DNA from 3 places in the Thalassospira sp. SM2505 genome. Region 3 is predicted to be linked to each of the others. Evidence: riboswitches for the same ligand, from Rfam matches in the RefSeq annotation. Region 3 holds a riboswitch; each other region holds the start of a gene.

Region 1 (8,138 bases), 2.3 Mb from region 3:
ACTAACCAGCGCACTTGCCACCGGGTCCTTAAGGCTGGCGACAAAAATTGGTAATGGATTGAGATGGTTGACACAAAGTTCTTCAACCAGTGCGTCAATTACGTCGAGATTCCCGGCCTGCACCAGGGATCGATAGAAGATTACCGGTGTAACCGGTTGATCTTTAACCCAGTTTGACCGGATTTCATCAAGATTTGCGTGGGATTTTCCCGGCCAATAGCCACCCGCCTTGACCAAAGGGGCGGCTGGGGACCAGTTCCAGCTCACATTTACATTTAACTTTTCATATATAAGGCGAAGTAAATTCTCGGAATTTTGCGGGCCACCTTCAATCAGATAGCGCCAGATATGCTGATATTCACTGCCTCTGAGCGTCGAAAGCGAAAGCAGTTCGGCATCGGGTTGATCATCACCCGGCAGCAGAACCAATGGAATGTCCCTGGTGCGCGCCATGGCAACCAGTTGCTCGACGCCATATTCCCAGTAACCGCGCCCGCCCAGAATGCGCACAATGATGAATTTGGCATCGCTTAATACATCATCGACATACAGATCGACCGACATATTGTGGCCAAGCTGCAAAAGGCTGGCCAGACGCAAGGATGGAACGTCATCACCAAAGGCATCGATCAACCGCGCCTGCGCCCCGGCAAGACAGGCAAGCTCGGACTCGGCAGCAGACAGGATCACGACATCCCCCGGTTCCTGACCAAGGTCCACCGCCTCGCTGCCATCGGTAACCATTCCGGGCTGAGCTGCCAAAAGATGCATTTGAAATTCCGTCTTTTACGTCGTCAAAGGCATCGATACCGGATGCAAAACACCCGGTATCGATCAGATTAATCTGTCTTTGGAAAGACGGCCTCAGGCCGCCTTGATCGCGGTCTCGATGGCGGCGCGATCCAGTCCATGCAGACCGATCACCACCAGCTCGGAGCGGCGGTTTTCCGTTTCTGCCCACGGGCGATCAAAGTAACGCTGGAAACGTTCGCCAACACCCTGAACCACATGGCGCATCGGCTTGCCGGGGATATCAAGGAAACCCTTGATGCGCAGAACATCAAACTGGCGGACAACATCGACCAGGCGCTTTTCCAGAGCCGCCGGATCATTGACCGCATCAAGCGACACCACAAAGCTTTCAAAGTCATCGTGATCATGCTCATGACCATCGTCGTGATGGCTTGGGCGGCTATCAAGGTCATCTTCGGCAGCGGCACCAAGCCCCAGCAGAATGGCGTTTTCAACGCGGGAATGTTCGGTTGCGATAATCTTGACCGATGGTCTTTTCAGCTCTGCCCGAATGTCGGCTTCGACCTTGGCGCGTTCTTCGTCGGTCAGAAGATCGGTTTTGTTCAAAACCACCATATCCGCGCAATGAAGCTGTTCTTCGAACAATTCTTCAAGCGGGCTTTCATGGTCAAGATTTTCATCAGCCTCGCGCTGTGCCTGAACCGCATGATGGTCATGGGCAAACAGACCGTCGCGCAGGGCCGCGCCATCAAGAACCGCAACCACCCCGTCCACGGTCACACGCGACCGGACTTCCGGCCAGTTAAACGCCTTGACCAGCGGTTTCGGCAAAGCCAGACCAGATGTTTCAATCACGATGTGATCAGGCGGTGTTTCGCGATCAATCAGCCCGCGAATGGTCGGCAGGAAATCATCTGCGACCGTGCAGCAAATGCACCCGTTTGCCAGTTCAACGACATCATCCTCGGCACAACCTTCGATGCCGCAGCCATTGATGATACCACGATCAACACCAAGATCGCCAAATTCATTGATGATCAGGGCGATACGTTTGCCATTGGCATTTTCCAGCATGTTGCGGATCATGGTTGTCTTGCCCGCACCCAGAAAACCGGTGATAACCGTTGCCGGGATTTTTCCCAATTGCGCCATCTTATAAATCCTTAAAAATCAATACATTAACTTGTTATTTGACCTGCATCGGGATGCCTGCGACCACCAGTGTCACCCGATCAACCAGTTCAGCGATGCGTTGATGCAGCCGTCCGGCATGGTCACGAAAGGTCCGTGCCATTGCATTTTCCGGAACAATGCCGAAACCGACTTCGTTTGATACCAGCAAAACCGGAATCTTCAATGTCGGGATCAGTTCGCAAAGCTGATCAAATTCCGCATCAATGTCGCGATCTTCAAGCATCAGATTGGTCAGCCACAAGGTCAGGCAATCAACCAGAACCGGCTTTGCGCCCGTTCGGTTGCAGGTTGCAAGCGTGCCACAAAGATCAAGGGGTTCCTCAATCGTTTGCCAAAGATCGCCGCGCGACTGTTTGTGAAGGTCGATGCGGTTGGCCATTTCATCATCCCATGCCCGACCCGTCGCGACATAAATCCCGCCACCGGCATGATTGATGATGTTTTCGGCAAACCGACTTTTACCCGATCGTGCACCACCAAGGATCAGGTGCGTCCCGCCAAGCGGGTCATTTTGGGTCATTGTCTGTTCCTCGCCATGGCCTCCCACCGAGGCCCGATTGCGTCGCCACCGGTTTTTGATTGGTGACACCTTCGGCTGGTTTCCTGGCTGCGGGCATGAAAGCAATCCGCCTTCCCGGTTTCCCGGTGGCTGATGAACGACCTTGCGTCCATCTGGATCACCCAACCCGATACAGTTGCGGGGGCAGCATCGGCATCGCACCGATTTCCCATCACCGAACGGTGCGCCGAACCTAACAGGTTTGGTTCTGAACCCAAAGGGCATTCTCCAATTGGCGAAGCACCCTAATCGAAAGGTCAGTATTTGTAAGAATTGTCTTCTTGAGGGGAGCCCTCCTTTAAGAGAACATAATATTATCACGCTGGAATTAGAGTGAGACAAAATCACCTTCCAGTGGGATCGCCGGGACAAAAACCATCATAACCCGGTGTGCCACAGAAAAAATGTGGCAACTGGATCTTGGGGTTAACTGGAATTTTTCATAATCAGATGGCAGTTTCTGCACAACTATCGAAAATCCGAAAACCGAACACGCCAAGCTGGGTTACATCGTCCCGAAAGGATATGTGGCTTGGCTTGCTTGAACGTTTGAACTCTGAAAATCGCGCGTTTCAGACCTTTTTGCACGAATATGCGACGGATTCAGAGATCACGCTTTCGCGGCGTGATGTTCGCAACATCTTTGCGCTTGATGCCTCCAAGGGCGTGATTGGAACCATTATCTGGTCCCATTCCCGAGGCATCCGTGTGAATGCATTGTCACTGCTTGTCCGCGACCTTCCGACATTGATTACCCTGATGTCGATTTCCGATTTCGGCGAAGAAGAGCTGAACGAATTGCTGGCCCAGCCGGGCATTTCGGTTCCGACCGCAAGCAAAATGCTCTCGGCCTGCGGCAAGACCTATTGCGGCATGCCAGCAGCCATTATCGACGACAATGTTATTCAGGTGATTGAAAATACGGCATTGTCCGAAGATTTTCCGAATGTTGCCAATTTGCGCAACAAGTCGCGCAGCCGTCCGATGCCCTATTATGAGGCCTATCTTCAGGACGTGACCGCGATCTGCGAAAAGTATGACATTTCGGCAGATCTACTTGATCGATATCTGGCCGAACAGGCTTTTGACGATCTTTCCCCAAAAGCAGAACTACAATCGGCCTGAACGCGACCATCCGGAAATTGATCCGGCCAGAACCAGAAACGGCATCATCTCAAACGGGATAGATGCCGTTTCTGGATCTGCAGGGCCGAGATGGTGACACCACAGTTTCCGGTTTTAGTAAGTTTGATTAACACCGGTGATCCGCCAGCCGGGCAGATCAACCCCGTCAATATATTCAAGCTTGGTCAGGCTCAGCGTATCAATATGAAATGACAGGGCCGCCTCAAGCGACAAGCCAAGGGCATTGGCCATGATCGCCCGGATCGTTCCGCCATGAATGACCGCAACGATATCGCGCCCGGCCCAGTATCGGTTCAGACGATTGAAAATCGGACCAACCCGGTCGACCACATCGGCGAAGCTTTCGCCATTGGGTGGTTGCTGACGGGCGAAATCGGTCCAGAACTGCGTGGTTTCACCTTTGGGAAGATCATTCCAGTGCTGCAGCTCCCACGCGCCGAAATGCTGTTCGGAAAAGCCGCTTTCGCGCGTTGGCACAACGTCTTCGTCAATAACTTCCTGAAGCTTGAGCGCGGTATCAAGAGTTCGGGAAAGATGACTTGTGACCCAGACCGCATCGCGCGGTAAATGGCGGGCGACTGCACGTAATTTCTTTTCATCAGACAAATCAGCGGGCATGTCGCTGCGGCCGTAAACCAGACGTTCCGGGTTCTCGACCGGGGCATGTCGCACCAGCCACCAGCGCGTTGTTTCAGCTTTGATCATATATTCCTCAGACCAATCGGGCTTTGGTGATGAAGGATCGCAAACGCTGTCATCTTACCATCATGCCATGGTCATCGCTGCGATAAATCCGATACCGGCAAACAGCTCGGCACAGATTTGCGTTGCACCCAAAACGTCGCCTGTTTGCCCGCCAATCTGCCATTTGGCAACCAGCCGGACCAGACAAATGGCAAGGGCAACGCCGCAACTAACCGCAAGCGTTGCAACAATGCCGGAAAGGACGAGAACAATCGCAGCCGCAATCGCAAATCCAATCAGGATCGGCAGCCCGTCGGGCCGTCCCGCCCCCTTGCCCAGACCATTATCGCGCGCCGGGGGCAGGATACGCATCATAACCGGTATGGCGGCACGTGAAATTACCGCGACAACCAGGAAAATAACCGCCCCCTTGCCCATATCCGCAGCCGCCGTAATCAGGGTCAGACGCAATACCAGACCAAGTATCAAGGCAACCACGCCATAAGTACCAACCGTACTGTCGCGCATGATTTCCAGTTTGCGGGCCTGATCGACACCACCGCCAAAGCCGTCTGCGCAATCGGCAAGACCGTCTTCATGCATGGCCCCGGTCAATAGCACCATGGACGCAACTGCAAAGATTGCAAATATGACCGCATTTCCGGTCAGGTAATGGGCCAGCATGGCAGGAAGCAAAGCAAATCCGGCCAGCACCAGACCAACAAGCGGCCAGCACCAGACCGATCGTGCAATCATGACAGGACGAAAGTCATCAATATGGTAAACCGGCACCCGGCTCAGCAAAGCCATGGCCCGCCAGAAGTCGGTCAAAACAGACGTATCTGCGATGGTTTCGCGGCCAAATTCCTTTGACTTCGCATCCGGTTGATCTGTGCTTTGCATATTTGTTTCGTTTTGGTTATGATCTTCGGGCACCGTCAAATTCCGATATTCGAACTGGCATTCTGTTGCACATGGGCCTAGTTTGAGGCCGATTTCCCCGGCGCCTGTCATCCTGCCATCTGATGGAAGCTGCCCCGCACCGGGAAACCAGAAACCTGATGAACAGCAAGACGCACCATTTGATTGGTTTCTGAACCTAGTCCTTACCATCTCAGAAGCCAAGCGGAACACGCTTTCGACGAAATGCCGCCAGCCGGAGACCAATATGTTCAATGCCAAGCACCCGCCCCAAAACCTTGATGAGATCCGCACCCTTCTGGCTGAATTGCCCGGTGTGGATAGCGACGCACAGGCAGCGGTACTCGAACGCGAACCGACCCTGACCAAGCCGGCCGGATCGCTTGGGCGACTGGAAGAATTCAGCTTGTGGCTTGCAGGTTGGCAGGGAACATCGCGTCCGCGCATGTCGCGTCCACGCGTTACGGTCTTTGCCGGAAGCCACGGTGTGGTCGCGCAGGGAGTTTCGGCCTTTCCGCCAAGTGTGAACCAGCAGATGGTCGAAAACTTCATCAATGGCGGGGCGGCCATCAACCAGATTTGCAAATCGGTTGATGCGGAATTGCGGGTGATGGAAGTTGCCCTTGAAATCCCGACCAATGATTTCAGCCAGGAACCGGCGATGGATGATGAAGGCTGCGCAGAAGCCATGGCCTTTGGCATGAGCGCAATCGAAAAGGGCCTTGATCTGTTTGTTCCGGGTGAAATGGGGATTGGCAATACCACCGCGGCCGCCGCAATTGCACATGCGCTTTATGGCGGAACCCCGGCCGAATGGACAGGCCGGGGCACCGGGATTGATGATGCCGCACTCACACTCAAGACCCGCGTGGTTGGCGATGCCATCATCCTGCATAAAAACCAGATGCATGACGGGCTTGATGTGTTGCGCTGTGTCGGCGGTCGTGAAATCGCCGCCATGGCTGGTGCGATTATTGCTGCGCGTTATTCACGGGTGCCGGTTTTGCTTGATGGCTATGTTTCCTGTGCGGCGGCTGCTGTTCTTGCTGCGGTGCGTGCTGATGCGCTCGATCACTGCCTTGTCGGTCATGTTTCAGCCGAGCCGGGGCATATCCGCTTGCTCGACAAGCTTGGTAAAAAGGCCCTGATTGATTTTGGCATGCGCCTTGGCGAGGGATCAGGTGCCGCACTTGCCATCCCGCTTCTGCGTTCGGCAGCCGAATGCCACAACGGCATGGCAACCTTTGAAAAAGCCGGCATTGATGGCAAGGAAGAGGCGTAAGCTTTTCCAGGCGATGCGATAAGTGATGTTATCGACAGGATAGCGCCGGAGGCAACCGGCGCTATTTTTTTGTCCGCTCGCTCATCAGGTGCTCGACATGGCGGCCCTGGAACATGGTGATATTGATTGAATGGCCAAACTTGATGGCCCGTTCATCATCGCAACGGCAAAGAATCACACGCGTATCACCAGATTCAGCAACCGCAGCCCGCATGGCTTCGCGATGCTCTTCGTCCATGCTTTCCATCTCCGGATCCCAGATCATCTTGATCATATCAACGCCAAGCTTGTTACGGTTGATATAGGGAAGCGACAGATGGCTGATACCATCAATACAGATGCGATACCCGCGATCACGGCAAAAATCACGCGCGAAGAAGAACGCACCCAGATCGGCGAAAATATCGATCTTTTGCAGTTCAAGAACAATGGTGCCGCGCTGACCGGCTTTGACATTGCTGTCAAAGGTCAGGAAATCAGGTGATAGCAAGGTCGACACATTGAGATTGATACTGACCGAACCGGTCACGGATGCATCATTGGACCGCGTCAAAAGCGACAGCATGCGACGATCAAGAATTTCCGTCAGATGCTGGAACAGCCACCGGTTCGACAGAACATTCACATCGGGCAGGAGCGTTTCCTGCAAATCCTTGATTGAAATGAACAATTCATGGAATACCGGCGTCGGGTTGGCATCGCCAACCACCGCACAGATCGCCTGACGGCGCATAAGATTGGACAGATCGGCACGACGCAGGGATTCATCAATACGGCCAAGAATTTTAGGTGTCAGCGGCGCACGATCATCCCCATAGTCCGGGTGATCGTTATGACGTTCTGCTGCCTTGCTGACGACGCGTGGCCGGTTGGCGTTTGATCGCACCAGCATCTGGGTCAGATGCAGGAATTCCTTGTATTGCTGGCCGACATCGAAATAGTCGGTGAAAGTGGCCGGTGCGCCGCTTTCATCCTTGCCATCGCTGATCAGTGGATCATCATTAAACAGGAACTTAAGCCGGAAAATGACGGCATTGACCTCGTCCATTTCAGCGGCATCGAAAATGAAAATCAGATCCTGATTGGACAGGGTAAAAATGCGACCGGTGACTTCCGGCACGATTTCTTCAAAGGCAACAATCGCCGTGCGGATATGGTGATCACGCCGGTTGAATGCCTGCAATTTCGAGAAATGCACATGGATAGCACCGACACCGTCCTTGCGCCGTTCAAGGCGCCGCACATAGTCGACGAGAAAGGCCTCGGGTGATGGAAGTGAACTATCAGACATTAATGCAAAAACCAGATTATTGTTTTATCGGAACCAATGCCGATACCAAGCCCGTTTCATAATAGAGCCTGTCGATTAACAGGTTATGTATTTATCATTCATATCTATTGAAACCAAACGTGAAAATCGGACATTTTCAAACATCTGGCGAAAAGATAAGTCGTAGCTTTCCGCCATCCAAGCTGCTAGTTTCAGCCCGATTTAACATCTGAGCGATAGGTCAAAGAACGATATGTGGCGACGTAATCGCATTCTTGTGACGGGTGGTGCCGGGTTCTTGGGCTCACATCTGTGTGAACGTCTGCTTG
Region 2 (8,138 bases), 1.7 Mb from region 3:
AGAAGATCACCCGATCCATTTTTGGAAATCTGGCTGCCTTTGGAGACTCCCTGATTACCGTGCGCGAGTCTTTTTCCGACCTGTCCGCCTTGCTGGTTGAAACCAGTCGCGCCAATCAAGATGCCCGACATCAATCCGGTGAAAGCCAAACCGGCCTGAAAAACATGTCATCGCACATCACAGAAATCAGCAAGCACATCCGTGCGGCCTCTGCACAAATCAGCACGCTAAATGACAATGCCGGACAAATCGGCTCTATTCTTTCGATGGTTGATGATGTGTCGCGTCAAACCAAACTCCTGGCATTCAATGCAAGCATCGAAGCCGCACGTGCCGGAGAAGCCGGAAAGGGCTTTGCGATTGTCGCGACCGAAGTCCGTGGATTGGCCAATCGCGCAACCGAAGCAACTTTGGAAATCGGCAAGCTGGTTCGTAAGATCCAGTCACAAGCCGATAGTGCCGATCGTGACATGAAAACCAATGCGGGCTCTGCTTCTGATCTGGAATCAGATGCCAATACACTTCTGACAAGAACCCAGCATATCCTTGATATTTCGACCGAAGGACAGTCCGCAATGTCGATGGCTGCCATTCTTAGTGAAATAGAACTAGCCAACCTTGAAGAACTTGAACTCAAGCTTGCCGTCTATCGGGTTTTCATGGGGCTATCGGATGCAACCGAAGCAGACTTTCCGCCGGAAACCGACTGCCGATTGGGGCAGTGGTATTACGATGGCAGTGGCCACGGTCTTTTTGCCGATATGGTTGATTTCAAGGCGCTTGAAATCCCGCATCGCCAAGTCCACGACAATGCCCGCAAAGCCGTGAGCTTTTATCGTCAGGGGCAACTTGATCTTGCCCTTCAGTCCTTGCAAGCCATGGAACATAACAACCTTGATGTCATGCAGCGCTTGCGCAACATGATCCGAAAGGACCGGGCGGCCCAAGCAGCCCGGTCAAGCACATCTTTAACGGACGCGGCGTAACGTCTTTACATATTTTCAGGCCAACATCCTCCGGCGATATTTCGGACCAGAGGATGTCGGCCTGATACCTTTAAGCCTGCTTCTCACATGGCGTATCGCGAGTAATCCCGATGTCTCCGAAGCTTGCCATATTATTGTGACACTGTGCCGCAGCCCGGACAATCAACCCGGCAAGCACGGCTCCGGTGCCCTCGCCCAGACGAAGGTCAAGATCAAGCAACGGACGCTTTCTGATCCGGTCCAGCAATAACCTGTGCCCCGGCTCCGCTGATCCATGCCCGACCATGCAATGCATCAGGCTTTTGGAAGATGTTTCATGCAGTGTGGCCGCTGCCGCACTGCATATAAACCCGTCAAGCATAACCGGAATGCTTAGCAGCCGGGCGGCGATAATCGCCCCGGCCATCGCAACGATTTCCCGGCCTCCGACACAGCGCAAAACGTCCAGACCATCTTTCACCGACATATCGTGGCAGGCTTTTGCCTGCTTCACGATATTGATCTTCCGCTTGTACTGATCGCGGTTGATACCTGTTCCCGATCCTACCCAGTCGCCCGGCGTACCATCCCACATGATATGGCAAATTGCCGCAGCAGATGTTGTATTCCCGATCCCCATTTCCCCCGGGCACAGGAACGAGGCATCCGGGTTCACTGCCTCCATGCCGATACGAAAAGCATCAACGCATTCATCTTCGCTCATCGCTGCTTCAACGGTGAAATCACGGGTCGGACGGTCCAGATCAAGGGCTCGCACTGTCACCTCGGCCCCAAGTTCCGTACTGAACTGATTGATCGCGGCCCCGCCCTTTGCAAAGTTATCAACCATCAATGCCGTGACGGACGGTGGAAAAGCAGAAACATCATGCTGCACAATTCCATGGTTTCCTGCAAAGACACAAACTTGCGGGTAATCCATTTGCGGAACGTCACTTTGTTGCCACCGGCACAACCAGAAAACAATTTCCTCAAGTCTGCCCAGGCTGCCGCGCGGCTTTGTCAGTTCAAGGTCCCTTTGCCGTGCCTTGATCACCGGCCCTTCATCGGCCATCGGCAATGACCCGAGCAACGCCCGGATATCATCAAGCGACTGGATGCCCTCTGAAATATTTGTCTTTTCGTGCTTTGCACGGGTTTCCAACATTCAACCTTCTCCTGGAAAGGCAAGATTGCGGCAGTTCTGCCACGACCTTTTCCATCGGCACACAATCTTGTTGAAACGTGTTTTACTCGTCTTCTGGCTCCCGGTCGGAACGCTCCAAACTGCCTTCCCGAATGGATTGCTCATTCAGTGACTGCCGCTCTGGCATTGTTTGCAGCATACCGGTTACAGCGGCGGGACCGCTGCGGATTTTCACCGCATTCCGTTAGCAAAACTCACTATTCCCCAAAGGCAAAAGGCCACGGCCACGGACCTTGATCCAACCCCCGTGACCTTTCGCTCAATGCGGGTAACCGATGGATTAAGACACCAGCACCAGCCCGTGAACTTGATCATCGTCAAATCGCTTGGCGCGATAAAAGCCCGACCAGTTTGACTTGACCAGCATCAAGTTCGCCTCTTTTCGCAAATGATAATTGTTATCACAAATATTCCCGCACCGATTATTCGGCGAAACAGGCGGGCCGTATTCGCAACCCCGTCTGTTTTACCGCAACCGCCATTTTTTGATCTGAAAGGTAGGAATATGTTCAAGAAACCCGTTCTTCTGACCGCCGCACTGGCATCGTGTCTTGCAATCTCGGGCAATGCCTTTGCAACTGATGATGCGGAAATCAGGGGCCTTGAGAATGTCAAACAGTTTACACTTGATCATAATGAACGACTGATCTCGCAGGCAGGCTTGCTTGAAAATGCAGTGTCTGCCTATGCCGATATCATCGCATCACATGATGGAAACTATGCTGCTGCCTGGCAGGCCAAAGGCCCTGTTCTGGCCGGTCAGATACAAAATATCCGAACACTCTGGCTAGAAGCATCCAACCAGTATGAAACCATTGAAGGTATCGTTGCCGGGATCCCTGAAACCGCAAAATATGACCTGATCCTTGATGCTGGCAATCCCGGAACCGAAAACGAGGATATCGCCCAATACGATCTGACACTCCCTGACGGAACCGTGCTTTCCCGGCCGGGAAACCTTTTCCACGGCATCACGGAACCCCTGTTCTGGGGCATGGAGGAAAGCCATATCAAGCTGGTCGCAGACCTCAATGACGATGGCAAACAAGCACCGGGAGAAATGCTTTTTGATGCCAATCTCGGACTTGGTGCGGCACAGGCCCTGACGCACTGGGCCAAAAAATTGCATAGCGACATGTCGGTCTGGAAGCCGAACCGTGACGATGCCTTTACCTCGGTTGTGACAATGACACCAACAGTTGGCGACTATTTCGGTGAGTGGAAGGAATCCCAGTTCATCACCGGAGAAGTCGGTGCCTTTGTCGCGCAAAGCCGCCTTGCCGATGTTCAGGGGATCATGGGCGGGTGCAAAAAAATGTATTTCAACGCCATCTCGCCAGTTGTTTCCGCTGATAATCCCGACCTTGATAGCCGGATCAAATCAGGCTTCGAAGAACTTCTTTCGCTGGTTGAGGATACCTATGCCCGCGAAAAGTCCGGTGAAAAATTCGGCATTGAAGAAGCCGATGCACTGGGCAACGAGGCCCAGGATATTGCCGACCGGATTGTCGCAATGATCCTGCAGGCCGCAGCCCAGAACAAAGTCAATATCCGCGGCTAATTTGTCCCGCATCAATCAAGCCGGCGGACATTGAAGTCCGCCCGGCTTGACGACCAGCAAGAACAGCCATGACGACAAAAAACACAACTTTCCCGCTTTCAACTGTCCAGTACGTTCCTGCACGTGCAGGTGTAATGAGCCTGATCCGCGCGAACTCGCGGATGCAGGTTCTGACATATCTTTTTGCCCTCCTGCTTGGCACCGGACTTTATCTGGAATTCTTCGCCGGACATAACTGGAACGCTGGTGAAACTGTTTTGCTGTTTCATCTATTTGTCGGGCTGATTTTTACTGTCCTGTTTCTTGTCTGGGTCGCGAGCCATATCAAACAGGGTCTCGCGACAAGTCAGCGCAAAATATTCACCGGACTGAGCTGGTTGCTGATCGCAAAATACATTCTGATCATCGCAACCGGATGGCTGATGGTCGTGCCCCCTGCAATCTACCTGACCGGGAAAATCTGGTTCTGGCAGTTCGAAACAACCTATCTCCTGACTTTTCTGCATTTATGGGGGGCCGTCACTGCCATGATCGGTCTGGTTATTCATCTGGGGTTGCGGCACTGGTGCAACCCGACCCCGCATTCAAACCGGGGGGAGAAATGAAAAGACAACTCAAAGCCAATCTCCCGCTTTTGATATCTGGCTGTATCATTGGCATCCTGATTGTCGTTTCCCTTTATCTTCTACGCCCTCCCGCGCCGGAACCGGGCATCGACCTTGTCAATATCCCGTTCTATCAGTTGCCCTTTGGACCGGATGAAAATGGTGCAGAACGGCCTTTCTGGCCGTCGCGACTGCAAACCGATAACGGTCGTCTTGTCGATCCGTCAAAAATTCAGTCCGCCGCAACCTGTGCCACCTGTCATCAAAAGGAATTTGATGAGTGGGCCCCGTCGCTGCATGCCATAGCCGGTCGCGACACAGTTTACGAACGCGCTGTAGAGGCCAATGAAAACTTGCACCGTGACGGGATCGAACGTGCACGGTTTTGCGAAGGATGTCATGCACCGGGTGAAGTTCTGGCAGGACGTACCAATCGCTTCAAATCTGTCATGCCTTCAGACGCCGAGACCGAAGGGATCAGTTGCGTCATGTGCCATACCGCTACCCATGCCGACCCTCTTGAAGGCAATGGGGCGCTTACCCTAGCTGTGAATACCGGTGTCGATCAACTCTCCAACCCGATGATCCTTGCCGCACCGCGTGATCATGCCCGTGCCTTTGGTGCAGCCAAGACCAATGCCCTGATTGCCAGCGCTGATTTCTGCGGCGGATGCCATACCGAAAACTATGATCAATCGATGTCCAAGGCGACAACAAGACAACATGTCCAAAGCACCTTTGTCGAATGGCGCGACAGCTGGTACGCCCAAAATGACATCACTTGTCAGGACTGTCACATGGCGCCGGATCCGGCATCCTATGTTCGACAAATCCGCGACGGGGACATTCGCAAACCTGAACGCTATGCCCATAACTTTGTCGGGGCAAATTACCTGATGTTTGATACCTCTCTTGGATCAAACCTGACATGGTTACGCGGCGGGATATTGCCAGGACTAACCAAAGAACAAAACACTCGCCTGATTGAAAAACAGGGAACGGCAACATCAGCCCTGTTGCGCGCTGCTGCCGGACTTGCCCTGAAAGGCAGTCACATTACCGATAACCGGCTCGTTTTTGACATCGCCGTACAGAATCTTGGTGCTGGTCACAACCTGCCAACAGGTGTGATCGATCAGAAATATATGTGGCTTGAAATTGTGGTTTCGGACGCAAACGGCTCGGTGATCTATCATTCCGGCAGCTTCGATACCGAACGCGGGCAAACCGATCCAGACGCGGTTATCTGGCGCGAAGACTTTCGCGACAGTGCGGGCAATCGCATTCCCGATCATCTGACTTTCATAACCGCAGAGATAACGCATCTGCGCAAAGGCGTCCCCCCAAAAGGCGAAGACATCGTTACCTATGACGTTGCGCTTTCCGGTGACAACACCGGCCCTTACCAGATCACCGCACGTCTCTGGTACCGGGTCGCCACCCAGGAATTTATCTTCAACACATTGAAGACCGACCTGATTGTCCCTCCCTTCGAACTTGTCAGCGCAACGTTCAGTCTTCCTCCAGATAAAAAGGTACGGCCATGACCCCCTGTATTTTCCGATTGGCTTTACTGACCTTCGTGATCATCGCAGCCCCGCTATCAAACGGTTTTGCTCAACCAAACCTTGCCTGGCAGGATGCCGAAGAATTACAGAGCACAAGTGCCTCTCTGATCCGGGTGATGTATCGGCCTGTTGATCATGCTCTGGAAGAAAAGGTGGCAGGCAAACTGGCCAGAATTCAGTCGCTTTGGAACGACCATCTTGCCGCCTCCTTTGAAATCGCTGTTCCGGATCAGGCCCGCACTGTTTCCGACGCGCTGATTGATTACGCAAACGCGGTTTCAACATGGAACCCGGCCAAAGCGGCATCTGCCCATGCCGACATCCGCACGGCAATACTCCATGGTGCATTTGCAAGAACTGTTGATCTTCTGAATTCCGGTGATGTCGAAACTGCATCACAATGGCTGAATATCCGTGAATATGCCCGCACATCGCGCGACACGGCCGCCAGTATTGCCATGCGCGAAGCACTTTCCGGTCGTCTTTCCCCTCTTCAGACCCGCGATATCATCAAGACTGAGTTACTTGGCATTTATGCCAGCGAATTACGACGCGCCCTTGCCGATGCGCGAACCCATCTTGCACAGAACTATACCGTCCAACTGGCCGGAACCATTGCCCGCACCCAAGGCTTGCACCGCCTTCTTGCAGGTAACATTACCGAACGGCTTGGCCCGCAAAAGGGCACTGAAATCAGCAACATCATGACCGGGTTACGCACAACATCCGGGGGCGACGAGCTTGAGACAAACCTTCAACATCTTCAGGATCTGTTCGCGACCTATGCCCCGACCAGCCTGCCACAGGATGAACTCGAACGACGGGTCCGGCTTCTGGCGCGCTTTTTGAATCTGATCCCGCTTGAATATGAAAAAGGTGTTCGCGACGGCGAAATCACCATTCCGTTTGAATATTTCGAAGCACAGCTTTTCCGTGACCGTGCCCAGATGATCTATGGCGATCTTGGTCATGACCTCTCACAACACCACCCCCGATCTTTCGACCAGCTTGGTACTATTCTCGACGAGATGAAATATCTGATCAGCAGCAAGGGAAACCCTGAGCAAATCCGAAATCTTGCCACCGAAGGGCAGGAAATCATTGCCGACACCTATGGCAGTGACACGGCCAATGGCGGATACAAGGCATCATTGCTGCTGCTTCCCGATCTGTTTGACGAGATTTTGCTGGTTGCCCAAGCCGGCGACTGGGCCGAGGCAGAGCTTAAACGGCTGGAAGCCTATGCCTTTTTCGATCCCGATATTGAACAACGGCTTGTCCCGCGTTCGCCTTCTCTTGCCCTGAAACTGGAATCAGATTTCTGGGAAGGCAGCATCACGGAACCAGGCTTGGGCAAACTCATCGCTGATCACGGCCCTCTGGAGCCCCTTAAAATCACCGTTGATCGGATGAAACGACAAACCACCGAGGCGTCGACCATCCTCGACACACAATTGTCCTCGCTTGGTGCTTTCGTTCAATCTCTTGCGATTTTGTTGCGCGAAGGGCTTGAGGCCGTCCTGATTCTTGGCTGCATGATCGGGGCACTTAAATCAAATGGCGTCAAAGCCAAAGGACCGAACGGATGGTTATGGCCGATCACGCTCGGCATCACCCTGGCCCTGGCAGGATCTTTCCTTCTGTGGTTTGCCGTCGGAAAACTGTTTGCCATGAGCACCTTGCAACGCGAACTCCTTGAAGGAGGCACCGCCCTTGTTGCAGCTGCCGTGCTTTTCTATGTGACGCACTGGATTTTCCGCAAAGCCTATGTCGGCGACTGGATGGTTGAGATTAAACACAAAGTCGCGCTGACCTCCGATGCAAGAAAAGGCGACAAACAGAAGTTTCTTGGCTGGTTCACCCTGCTTTCGCTGGCTTTCCTGATTGTCTTTCGCGAAGGCTTCGAGACAGTCTTGTTTTATGAAGCATTGCTGATTGATGCGCCGACACTGCCGGTTCTTGGAGGATTGTTTACTGGCACAGCTTTGTCCCTTCTGGCAGCTTTCGCCGTACTGGGGCTGGAAACGAAATTGCCGATAACCACTTTCTTCCGGACAACAGGGATTCTTTTGGCAATTCTTTGCATCATGCTCGTCGGCAGTGGCATCCGGGGCCTGCAAACCGCCGCGATTATGTCCGCCACCCCGGTTTCATGGTTCCCGGATGCACCCTGGTTGCAGTTGTATTTCGGTCTCTACCCGGTAACGGAAACCCTGCTGGCACAGGGACTGCTCG
Region 3 (8,138 bases):
CGTAGCCAGCATCTGGGCATTGATCTGTTTGCGCCTGCCAGCACGCCGGTTTTTGCGCCGCTTGATGGTGTCGTACACAGCTTTGCTGATAATAATCTTCATCTTGATTATGGCCCGACGATCATCTTGCAGCATCAACCTGAAGAAGGTGTGATGTTCTATACGCTTTATGGGCATCTGAGCCGGGACTCACTTGATGGTCTTTACAAGGGCAAGGAGTTTTCTGCGGGTGAGATTTTGTGCCGGTTCGGAGATTTTCCCATCAATGGGGACTGGATTCCTCATCTGCATTTTCAGGTGATTTTTGACATGCTCGGACGTGAAGGGGATTATTTCGGGGCAGCAAAGCCGTCCGAGTGGGATATCTGGGCAAGCATTTGCCCGGATCCGAATCTGATATTGCAAATGTCGGAAAATGTTGTCGCCACACGGGAAGGTGTTTGATGCAGCCTCGCTTAAAGGCAGGCCTTTGGGTGCGCGGACAGATTGCAATTTGTCAGGCAAATCTGATCACAGCCATGGTTGCTCATAAAGGCAATGAAGAAGCAGGGGCGGTCTTGTTGAAGTTAAACCGGTTTGATGCGGGCTGTTTTGTCTATTCACGCGTCACAACCCTTGACGGTGAGCTTGGCTGGATGATGGTGGCCGGGGGGGCAGAGGGCGGACGCGAAACAGAATTCAACTGTGATACATATTGTCGCAAACAGGTTGAATTCGACCGGGATGTCTGGGTGCTGGAGATCGAAGACCACAAGGGACAGTACGAGCTTGATGCGCCTGTTGTCGAATTCTAGTGCCAAACAAAAAGGCTGACACATAGGTGCCAGCCTTTGATCATCGCAGCAACGAACTTTGCAATCAGGCGGTGCGCTGCAGAAGGTGGTAACCGAAATCGGTCTCAACCACATCAGAGGTCGCGCCGACTTCCATGCTGAATGCAGCAGCATCGAATTCCGGAACCATCATGCCGCGGCCGAAGAAGCCGAGATCGCCGCCCTGCTGGCCGGACGGGCAATCAGAGTTGGCTTTTGCCAGTTCTGCAAAATCGGAACCGTTTGCGATCTGATCCTTAAGAGCATTGATTTCGTTCAATGCTTCTTCTTTGGTGCGGGTTGCACTCGAACGTGCCGAACCGGCATACATCAGGAGAATGTGCGACGCGCGAACTTGTTCACTCATAACTGGTCCTTTCTTCCGCCAAGGCTTGCACCTGGCGGATTTTCTGCAAGATTAGAAGTTTATGGAAAACGCCAAGGGTCCAAATCCATGTACAGTCGTATACTCCTGTACATGGGCTTGGGCCCTAGACATTGTCCATGCCTTATGGCTTGTTACGACAAATTGATCCGAGATGAAAGAGAAGAGGCAGATTGATGCTTGCTGTTGTGTCCCCGGCCAAGAAGCTGGATTTTGAAACAGACGTGCCTGAAATGGCTGTTTCACAACCCGCATTTCTGGACGACACTGAAGAACTGATTGAAGTTGCGCGGAAAAAAAGCCGCAGCGATTTGATGAAGCTGATGGGGATCAGTGAAAACCTTGCTGATCTGAATTACCAGCGCTTCCAGCATTTTTCACGGCCTTTTGATCGCACCAATGCCAAACCGGCAATCTATGCTTTTCGTGGCGATACCTATGTCGGACTTGATGCCGACACCATGAAAGCAGACGACATAGACTGGGCGGAAAGTCATTTTCGCATGTTGTCGGGATTATACGGGTTGCTCAAACCACGCGATCTGATGCAGCCATATCGTCTTGAGATGGGCACACGACTGTCGAACCCGCGTGGCAAAGACCTTTATGCTTTTTGGGGTGACAAGATCGCCACTGAAATCAACAAGCTTACACAGGGCCATAAGGATCGCAGCCTGATCAATCTGGCCTCAAGCGAATATTTCAAGTCAGTAAAGACCAAACTGCTTGAAGGCCCGGTAATTACGCCGGTATTCAAAGAAGTCAAAGGCGGGGCAGCCAAGGTTGTTGGCTTCTCAGCAAAGCGCGCCCGTGGCATGATGGCACGATACATGATCGACAATCGACTGGAAAATCCGCAGGGTTTGAAGAAGTTCAAGCTTGATGGCTATTACTATCAGGATGACCTGTCGAGTGAGACGGAGTGGGTCTTTACCCGCGTTCATGACCAATAACACAAACTATTTCGGTGATAACTAATGACCGACGAGCATCTTGAACAGCTCGAGGATGACAATCATCTGCCCGAGGCACATCCGTTTTCCGGGTATTTGAGAACATTCTTTCGGGGGCCGGGCCGTTCACGCAGTCTGACCCGTGAGGAAGCTTTTGACGCTTTTTCCATGATCCTGCGCGACGAGGTTGAACCCATTCAACTGGGGGCTTTCTTATTGATGCTGCGCTATCGGGCAGAAACGCCCGATGAACTTGCGGGCATGATCGAAGCTGTCCGCAAGGCCGCCCGACTTGACCCTGATGATGGTCAGGACGCTGGTGCAGAAGGGCGACCGATGCTCGATTGGCCGTCTTATGCGGCGGGGCGTACACGCGGCTTGCCCTGGTTTGTACTTTCGGCACATTTGTTGTCGCAGAATGGTGTGCCGGTCCTGATGCATGGATATAATTCCCATCTGGTCAATGGTGTTGGCACCGAAGCTGCGATCAAGGCCTTGAAACTGCCAATCGCGATGTCCGCAGAAGAAGCAAGATCAGATATCGCTGCCCAAGGGTTCGCATATCTGCCATTGCGGCACATGCATCCGAAATTGCAGGAACTGATCGGCTTGCGGTCGTTGCTGGGTTTGCGAAGCCCGGTCAATACATTACTGCGGTTGCTTAATCCGTTACAGGCGCGTGCGGCTTTCCTAGGTGTATTTCATCCGGCCTTTCTTGATGTGCATCGTGAAACCGGAAAGTTGCTTGAACTTCCACGGATCGGCGTGATCAAGGGCGGTGGCGGTGAGGCAGAACGTACGCCTTTCAAGCATGTCGACCTGCGCATGCTAGATAACGGTGAGCTTTGCGACGTCAGATGGCCTGCGATGCTGTCCAAAACGGAAAAAGAGCTCGACGAGCAAAGTCCGGTAACCCTGAAACACTTCCTTTCAGTCTGGCGCGGAGATGTCGAAGATTCTGGTGCCGAAGCACGGATCAAGGGGAGTGCTGCAATGGCGGCATTCCTGGCAGGCAAGGCAGATTATATCGACGAAGCCGAAAGGTTGGTTCAGGAATGGTGGGACAAACGCGATCGCAATGTCGGCTAATAGCTGACTGCTAGCTCATCACATCTGATCAAAAGAAAAGGGACGGGTTGCCGTCCCTTTTTTGCATTTTAGAACGAAGAATTAGGTTCTTTGAGGAATGCCAGCTCTTCGGAGGTGGATACACGCCCGAGAATCTCGTTGCGATGCGGGTAACGGCCGAAACGGTCAATGATCCTTTTGTGTTTGATCTCGAACTCGTAGTTATGCTCAAGCCCCGGTTGGGCAAACAGTTCCAGTGCGATTTCGTGGATCAGTTCAGATTCCGAATGCATATAGGGCATGTAAAGAAATGCACGCTCTTGCGCGTTGGACAGTTTCTTGTCCGTTCCATTTGCCACGGCTTCCTGTGCCAGTATCAGGGCCACGGTATCCGATGCAAAAGATTGCGGCTGGTCGCGGAACATGTTTCGCGAAAACTGGTCAAGAACAATGATCTCGGCCAGACGGCCATTTGCAGTCGCGCGCCAGGAATAGAGTTCACCTGCATGCGCCGCAGTGTGGAAGTCCGAAAACCGCTCGGAAATGTGGGCGTCAAGTGAGGTATCCTTGATAAACCACTGTTTTTGATCAAGTTCCTTGAACCAGAAGTCCAGAACAGTTTCAGGTTTCATGTCGTTTAGCCCTTAAACAGAATGCATTTCGTATGGTTATACGGTGTGTTAAGCAATTTTTGCCAGCGGCAAACAACCGGTCAAGTTATGCTATCCGAAAGATAGTGGGCCAATGGTTTGGCAAAGAGTTGACAGTTATGATCCCGACATGGATTATGCCTGTGTCTTGGGTGCTGATCCTTCGGGATTGGCTTAAAAGGGAACGTGGTGCGTTACGACAATGCCACGGCTGCCCCCGCAACTGTAAGCGGTCCGAGCATTACACATGCCACTGGTGAGAACCGGGAAGGCGTAATGCTTTTAAAACCGTGAGCCAGGAGACCTGCCTTTGACTGCCAGACACGGCTTGTCTGGTGCTGAACTGTTGGACGCCGGGGTGAGCGTCAGGTTGCAGGGAAAATGCGGTCTTGTTTAACCGGTATCTTGCTTCCAGCCATCCTATCGTTCTTTATCCTAACACTGCGTGTCGGGCAGTTGCCCGGTATGCATCGTTCGTGGAAGAGACGATTATATGTTTAAGACCGTTGGCAGGTGCGCTGTTGCAAGCGTCTGTTTTATATTATTGATGCCATTGGCCGCACAGGCCCATTTCCAGTTGGTATATACTCCGGAAGTCAATCAGGCCGCTGCTGGTGATGTTCCGGTCAAGCTGATCTTCTGGCATCCGTTTGAAAACGGACATGTCATGGATATGGCCAATCCGATTGAGTTCTACGTTATTCATCGTGGTGAAAAGATCGATTTGGAATCAACGCTTTCTCCGACGACGTTTACCGGGTCTGAGAACTCGGCGGCGGCATTTGATGGCACGCTGACACTCAAACGCAGTGGCGATTACGTCATGGTGGTTGTGCCTGCGCCATATTACGAACAAAGCGAAGATATCTATATCCAGCAGATTACAAAATCCTATGTGAACCGGAATGAAATTCCGACGGACTGGATGGAAGCACAAGGGCTGAAAACGGAAATTTTGCCGCTAAACAGACCGACCAACATCGTCGCCGGGTCGACTTTTAGTGGTCGTGTTCTGAGTGACGGGCAGCCGGTTTCCGGTGTCGAGGTGGAAGTTGAATACATGGCTGCCGAACCGGATATGGCAAATGGCCGACCGAAGGAGCCAACTGCAAAACCAATGCCCGGTGGGGCTATTGTGGCGCTTACCGATGAAAACGGCTATTTCACCTTCGGTATTCCCAAAGCCGGGTTTTGGGGATTTGCGGCACTTGGCAGTGGCCCTGATAAAGAATTCAACGGTAAAGAGCTTTCTCAGGATGCAGTCCTGTGGGTTCGTGCCTATGATGTGAAATAGGCGTGGGGACAAAAACAGATGCATATTGTGGACGGGGCACTGGCTCCTGAAGTTCTGATTGGGGGCGGGGTTCTTGCGGTTGCCGGACTTGGTCTTGGGTTGCGCAAGCTCCCGATCGATAAAATTCCGGCAACCGGTGTGCTGTCGGCAACGTTTTTTGTGGCCTCGCTTATTCACGTCCCGGTGGGGCCCTCAAGTGTTCATCTGATCATGAGCGGCCTTGCCGGTCTTGTTCTTGGTTGGACGGCATTTCCCGCACTTTTTGTCGGGCTGTTGTTACAGGCGATTTTCTTCGGATTTGGCGGTCTTACGGTTCTTGGGGTCAATACGGTCAATATTGCCTTCCCGGCTGTGATTGCCGGATTCATGTTCCGTGGTGTCGTTGCGCGCAGCAACCCGACGGCTGCTGCTGTTTGGGGCGGCATTGCCGGGGCACTTTCTATCTCGTTGACCACGTTGTTTGTGGCGATTTCCCTGACGCTGAGCGGGGATGCGTTCATTCCGGCCGCCAAACTCGTGTTCTTTGCCCATATTCCGATCATGGCTGTTGAAGGCTTTGTTTCTGCCGCTGCCGTGTATCTGATCATGAAAGTCAAACCGGCCTTGCTGATGACCGGTGATCAGGCCAATGAATATGCGGTGCAAAGCTCGATCATCCTTGCTGAACAGGCAAATGAGGCCAACAATGGCTAAGCTGGCCACAGGGATCATTATTGCCGGGGTTATGTTCGGCGCGCATGGGGCTCAGGCGCATAAGGTGATCGCGTCTGTCTTTCCAAGTGGTTCGAATGTCGAAGGGGAAATCGGGTTCTCCAACGGAGATATGGCTGCCGATACGGTGGTTGAGGTCTTTGACAATCTGGGGAATAAGATCGATCAGGTCATGACCGATGGGGACGGATTTTTTATCTATACGCCAAGCGAGAAGGTCGATCTGGTCTTTCGGGCGGATCTGGGCGCCGGGCACATCGCCGAGGCAGGCTTTGCCATTTCTGATTTGTCCGACCAGGCCGGGCTGACGGGCGAAGCGCAATCGCGAGCAAATGAAAAAACCAGCATAAAACAAGCTGGCCCGGATGGTTCAAGCCGTTCCGGGAATGTCGCGATAAGCCGAGAACAGGAAGAAGCCATAGCCGCCATTGTTCGTGATGAACTTCGGCCCCTTCGGCGCGAAATTACCGCCTATAAGGAGAAGAATGATCTCCAATCGGTTCTTGGGGGTATTGGCTATATATTCGGGTTCTTCGGGATCGCATATTACATTGCTGCCAGACGGTTGAAAGCCGAAGCGTCAAAGCCATGAGTCATTTATTCGGGCATGACCAGCCGTTAAGCGCGCGAGGAGGCGGGGTTAAACCACCATCCTTTGTTGGATCGTTTGATCCACGCGTGCGTGTTGTGGCTGCTTGTCTGTTTGCTGTGATGGTGGTGTCCTTGCAACAGATCGAATTTGCCCTTGGTGCCTTTGTCATCGCCATTGCCACAATGTTGCTGACCGATCTGCCACTTCGACTGACCTTGAAGCGTATGGCGGCAATGGACGGCTTCATTATTGTCATGTTGGTCATGTTGCCGTTTACCACGCCTGGAACACCGATGTTTTCGATGCTGGGCGCGGACGCCAGTAAGGAAGGCCTTTTACATGCTGTCCTGATCGGGATCCGGGCAAACGCGGTTGTTCTGATGATGCTTAGCCTGCTTTCGGGGCTGACGCCTGTAACCTTGGGGCATACCTTGTACCGGTTAAGGTGCCCGGCGGCACTGGTGCATCTGATGATGTTCACGGTGCGTTACATTTCGGTACTGCATGATGAGTATCACCGTCTGCGGATGGCGATGAAGCTGCGCGGGTTCAAGGCACGAAACACGTTCCATACCTATCGATCATTCGGTTACCTGTTCGGTATGTTACTTGTTCGGTCGCTTGAGCGGGCAGAACGTGTGCTTGAGGCCATGAAATGCCGGGGGTTTAGTGGACATTTCCCGATGATTGATCAGCTGGTGTTTCGCAGGCGTGATGCCATCCTTGGTGCAACCTTTTTCGTTATGATCGCGGCCCTTATCCTGATGGATCGTATTTATGTCCTTGCTTATTGAACTAAACGATATTTCCTATGGATACCGGGCAGGACATAGTGTTCTTGATCGTGTCAGCCTGTCACTTTCAGCAAATGAACGTCTGTTTATCACCGGGCCCAATGGGGCCGGGAAAAGTACCTTGCTTCGTATCCTTGTCGGGTTGATCAAGCCGCTTGGTGGAGAAATCAGTGCATTCGGACAAAAACGCGTTTCTGATGCAGATTTTCATGATCTTCGTTGTCGGGTTGGCTTCATCGTTCAGGACCCGGATGATCAACTGTTTTGCCCAACGGTTGTCGAAGATATTGCCTTCGGCCCGCTTAATCTCGGTGCAAGCAGGGAAGAAGCATTGGCGATCGTCGACGATGTTCTGGATCAGCTTCATCTCAAACATTTGCGTGAACGCATCACGCACGAACTCTCAGGTGGTGAAAAACGGCTGGTTTCTGTTGCTGCGGTGCTTGCAATGAAACCTGATGTTCTTCTTCTTGATGAGCCGACAAATGCGCTTGATGAAGAAAACCTGCAACGGCTTGAAGAAATCCTGCTTGAGCTGCCCCAAGCGATGATCCTTGTGTCTCATGATCCGCATTTTCGCAGGAAACTGGCAACCCGCACCCTGGAGCTGCGGGCAGGAAAAATGTCCGAAGCCAAACAGCTTCCAGCCAAGAAATGCACGGCTTCCGAACGTGCCCGGCAACAGGCAGAGTCAGTATAAGCTATGTTTTCAAAGCCCTGTAATCGGATTTGACCCGCCATCTGAAATGTAGCCAAGGACAACGCCCACCATGTCACCGTTCTCCATTGCTGCCTTTCGGCATCTCTTCTCTGCTCAGGTTACATCCCTGATCGGGACCGGTCTGACGACGGTTGCCTTGTCGCTGTTGGCCTATGACC

The links. Region 3 has a riboswitch for cobalamin ahead of ACTU44_RS12365 (DUF4198 domain-containing protein). Riboswitches for the same ligand answer to the same signal wherever they lie in the genome.
Region 1: linked by a shared signal. The riboswitch ahead of cobU (bifunctional adenosylcobinamide kinase/adenosylcobinamide-phosphate guanylyltransferase) and the one ahead of ACTU44_RS12365 (DUF4198 domain-containing protein) in region 3 are both predicted to bind cobalamin.
Region 2: linked by a shared signal. The riboswitch ahead of cobT (nicotinate-nucleotide--dimethylbenzimidazole phosphoribosyltransferase) and the one ahead of ACTU44_RS12365 (DUF4198 domain-containing protein) in region 3 are both predicted to bind cobalamin.

What each region holds. Positions count from the first base shown of each region.
Region 1 covers NZ_CM142731.1:263,117-271,254, forward strand. The annotation lists gene cobN (cobaltochelatase subunit CobN) at 1-771, opposite strand, end outside; gene cobW (cobalamin biosynthesis protein CobW) at 865-1,905, opposite strand; gene cobU (bifunctional adenosylcobinamide kinase/adenosylcobinamide-phosphate guanylyltransferase) at 1,940-2,467, opposite strand; cobalamin riboswitch at 2,524-2,713, opposite strand; gene ACTU44_RS01175 (hypothetical protein) at 2,957-3,631, shown strand; gene ACTU44_RS01180 (histidine phosphatase family protein) at 3,746-4,357, opposite strand; gene cobS (adenosylcobinamide-GDP ribazoletransferase) at 4,418-5,239, opposite strand; gene cobT (nicotinate-nucleotide--dimethylbenzimidazole phosphoribosyltransferase) at 5,505-6,539, shown strand; gene ACTU44_RS01195 (EAL domain-containing protein) at 6,601-7,830, opposite strand; gene ACTU44_RS01200 (UDP-glucuronic acid decarboxylase family protein) at 8,063-8,138, shown strand, end outside.
Region 2 covers NZ_CM142731.1:4,336,527-4,344,664, forward strand. The annotation lists gene ACTU44_RS20280 (methyl-accepting chemotaxis protein) at 1-986, shown strand, start outside; gene cobT (nicotinate-nucleotide--dimethylbenzimidazole phosphoribosyltransferase) at 1,057-2,130, opposite strand; cobalamin riboswitch at 2,219-2,352, opposite strand; gene ACTU44_RS20290 (imelysin family protein) at 2,675-3,730, shown strand; gene ACTU44_RS20295 (hypothetical protein) at 3,799-4,335, shown strand; gene ACTU44_RS20300 (multiheme c-type cytochrome) at 4,332-5,882, shown strand; gene ACTU44_RS20305 (FTR1 family iron permease) at 5,879-8,138, shown strand, end outside.
Region 3 covers NZ_CM142731.1:2,635,038-2,643,175, forward strand. The annotation lists gene ACTU44_RS12335 (peptidoglycan DD-metalloendopeptidase family protein) at 1-444, shown strand, start outside; gene ACTU44_RS12340 (DUF1491 family protein) at 444-794, shown strand; gene ACTU44_RS12345 (peptidylprolyl isomerase) at 859-1,179, opposite strand; gene yaaA (peroxide stress protein YaaA) at 1,374-2,150, shown strand; gene ACTU44_RS12355 (glycosyl transferase family protein) at 2,175-3,239, shown strand; gene ACTU44_RS12360 (DUF924 family protein) at 3,308-3,850, opposite strand; cobalamin riboswitch at 4,002-4,194, shown strand; gene ACTU44_RS12365 (DUF4198 domain-containing protein) at 4,362-5,162, shown strand; gene cbiM (cobalt transporter CbiM) at 5,181-5,855, shown strand; gene ACTU44_RS12375 (cobalt ABC transporter permease) at 5,848-6,465, shown strand; gene cbiQ (cobalt ECF transporter T component CbiQ) at 6,462-7,259, shown strand; gene ACTU44_RS12385 (energy-coupling factor ABC transporter ATP-binding protein) at 7,243-7,959, shown strand; gene ACTU44_RS12390 (MFS transporter) at 8,030-8,138, shown strand, end outside.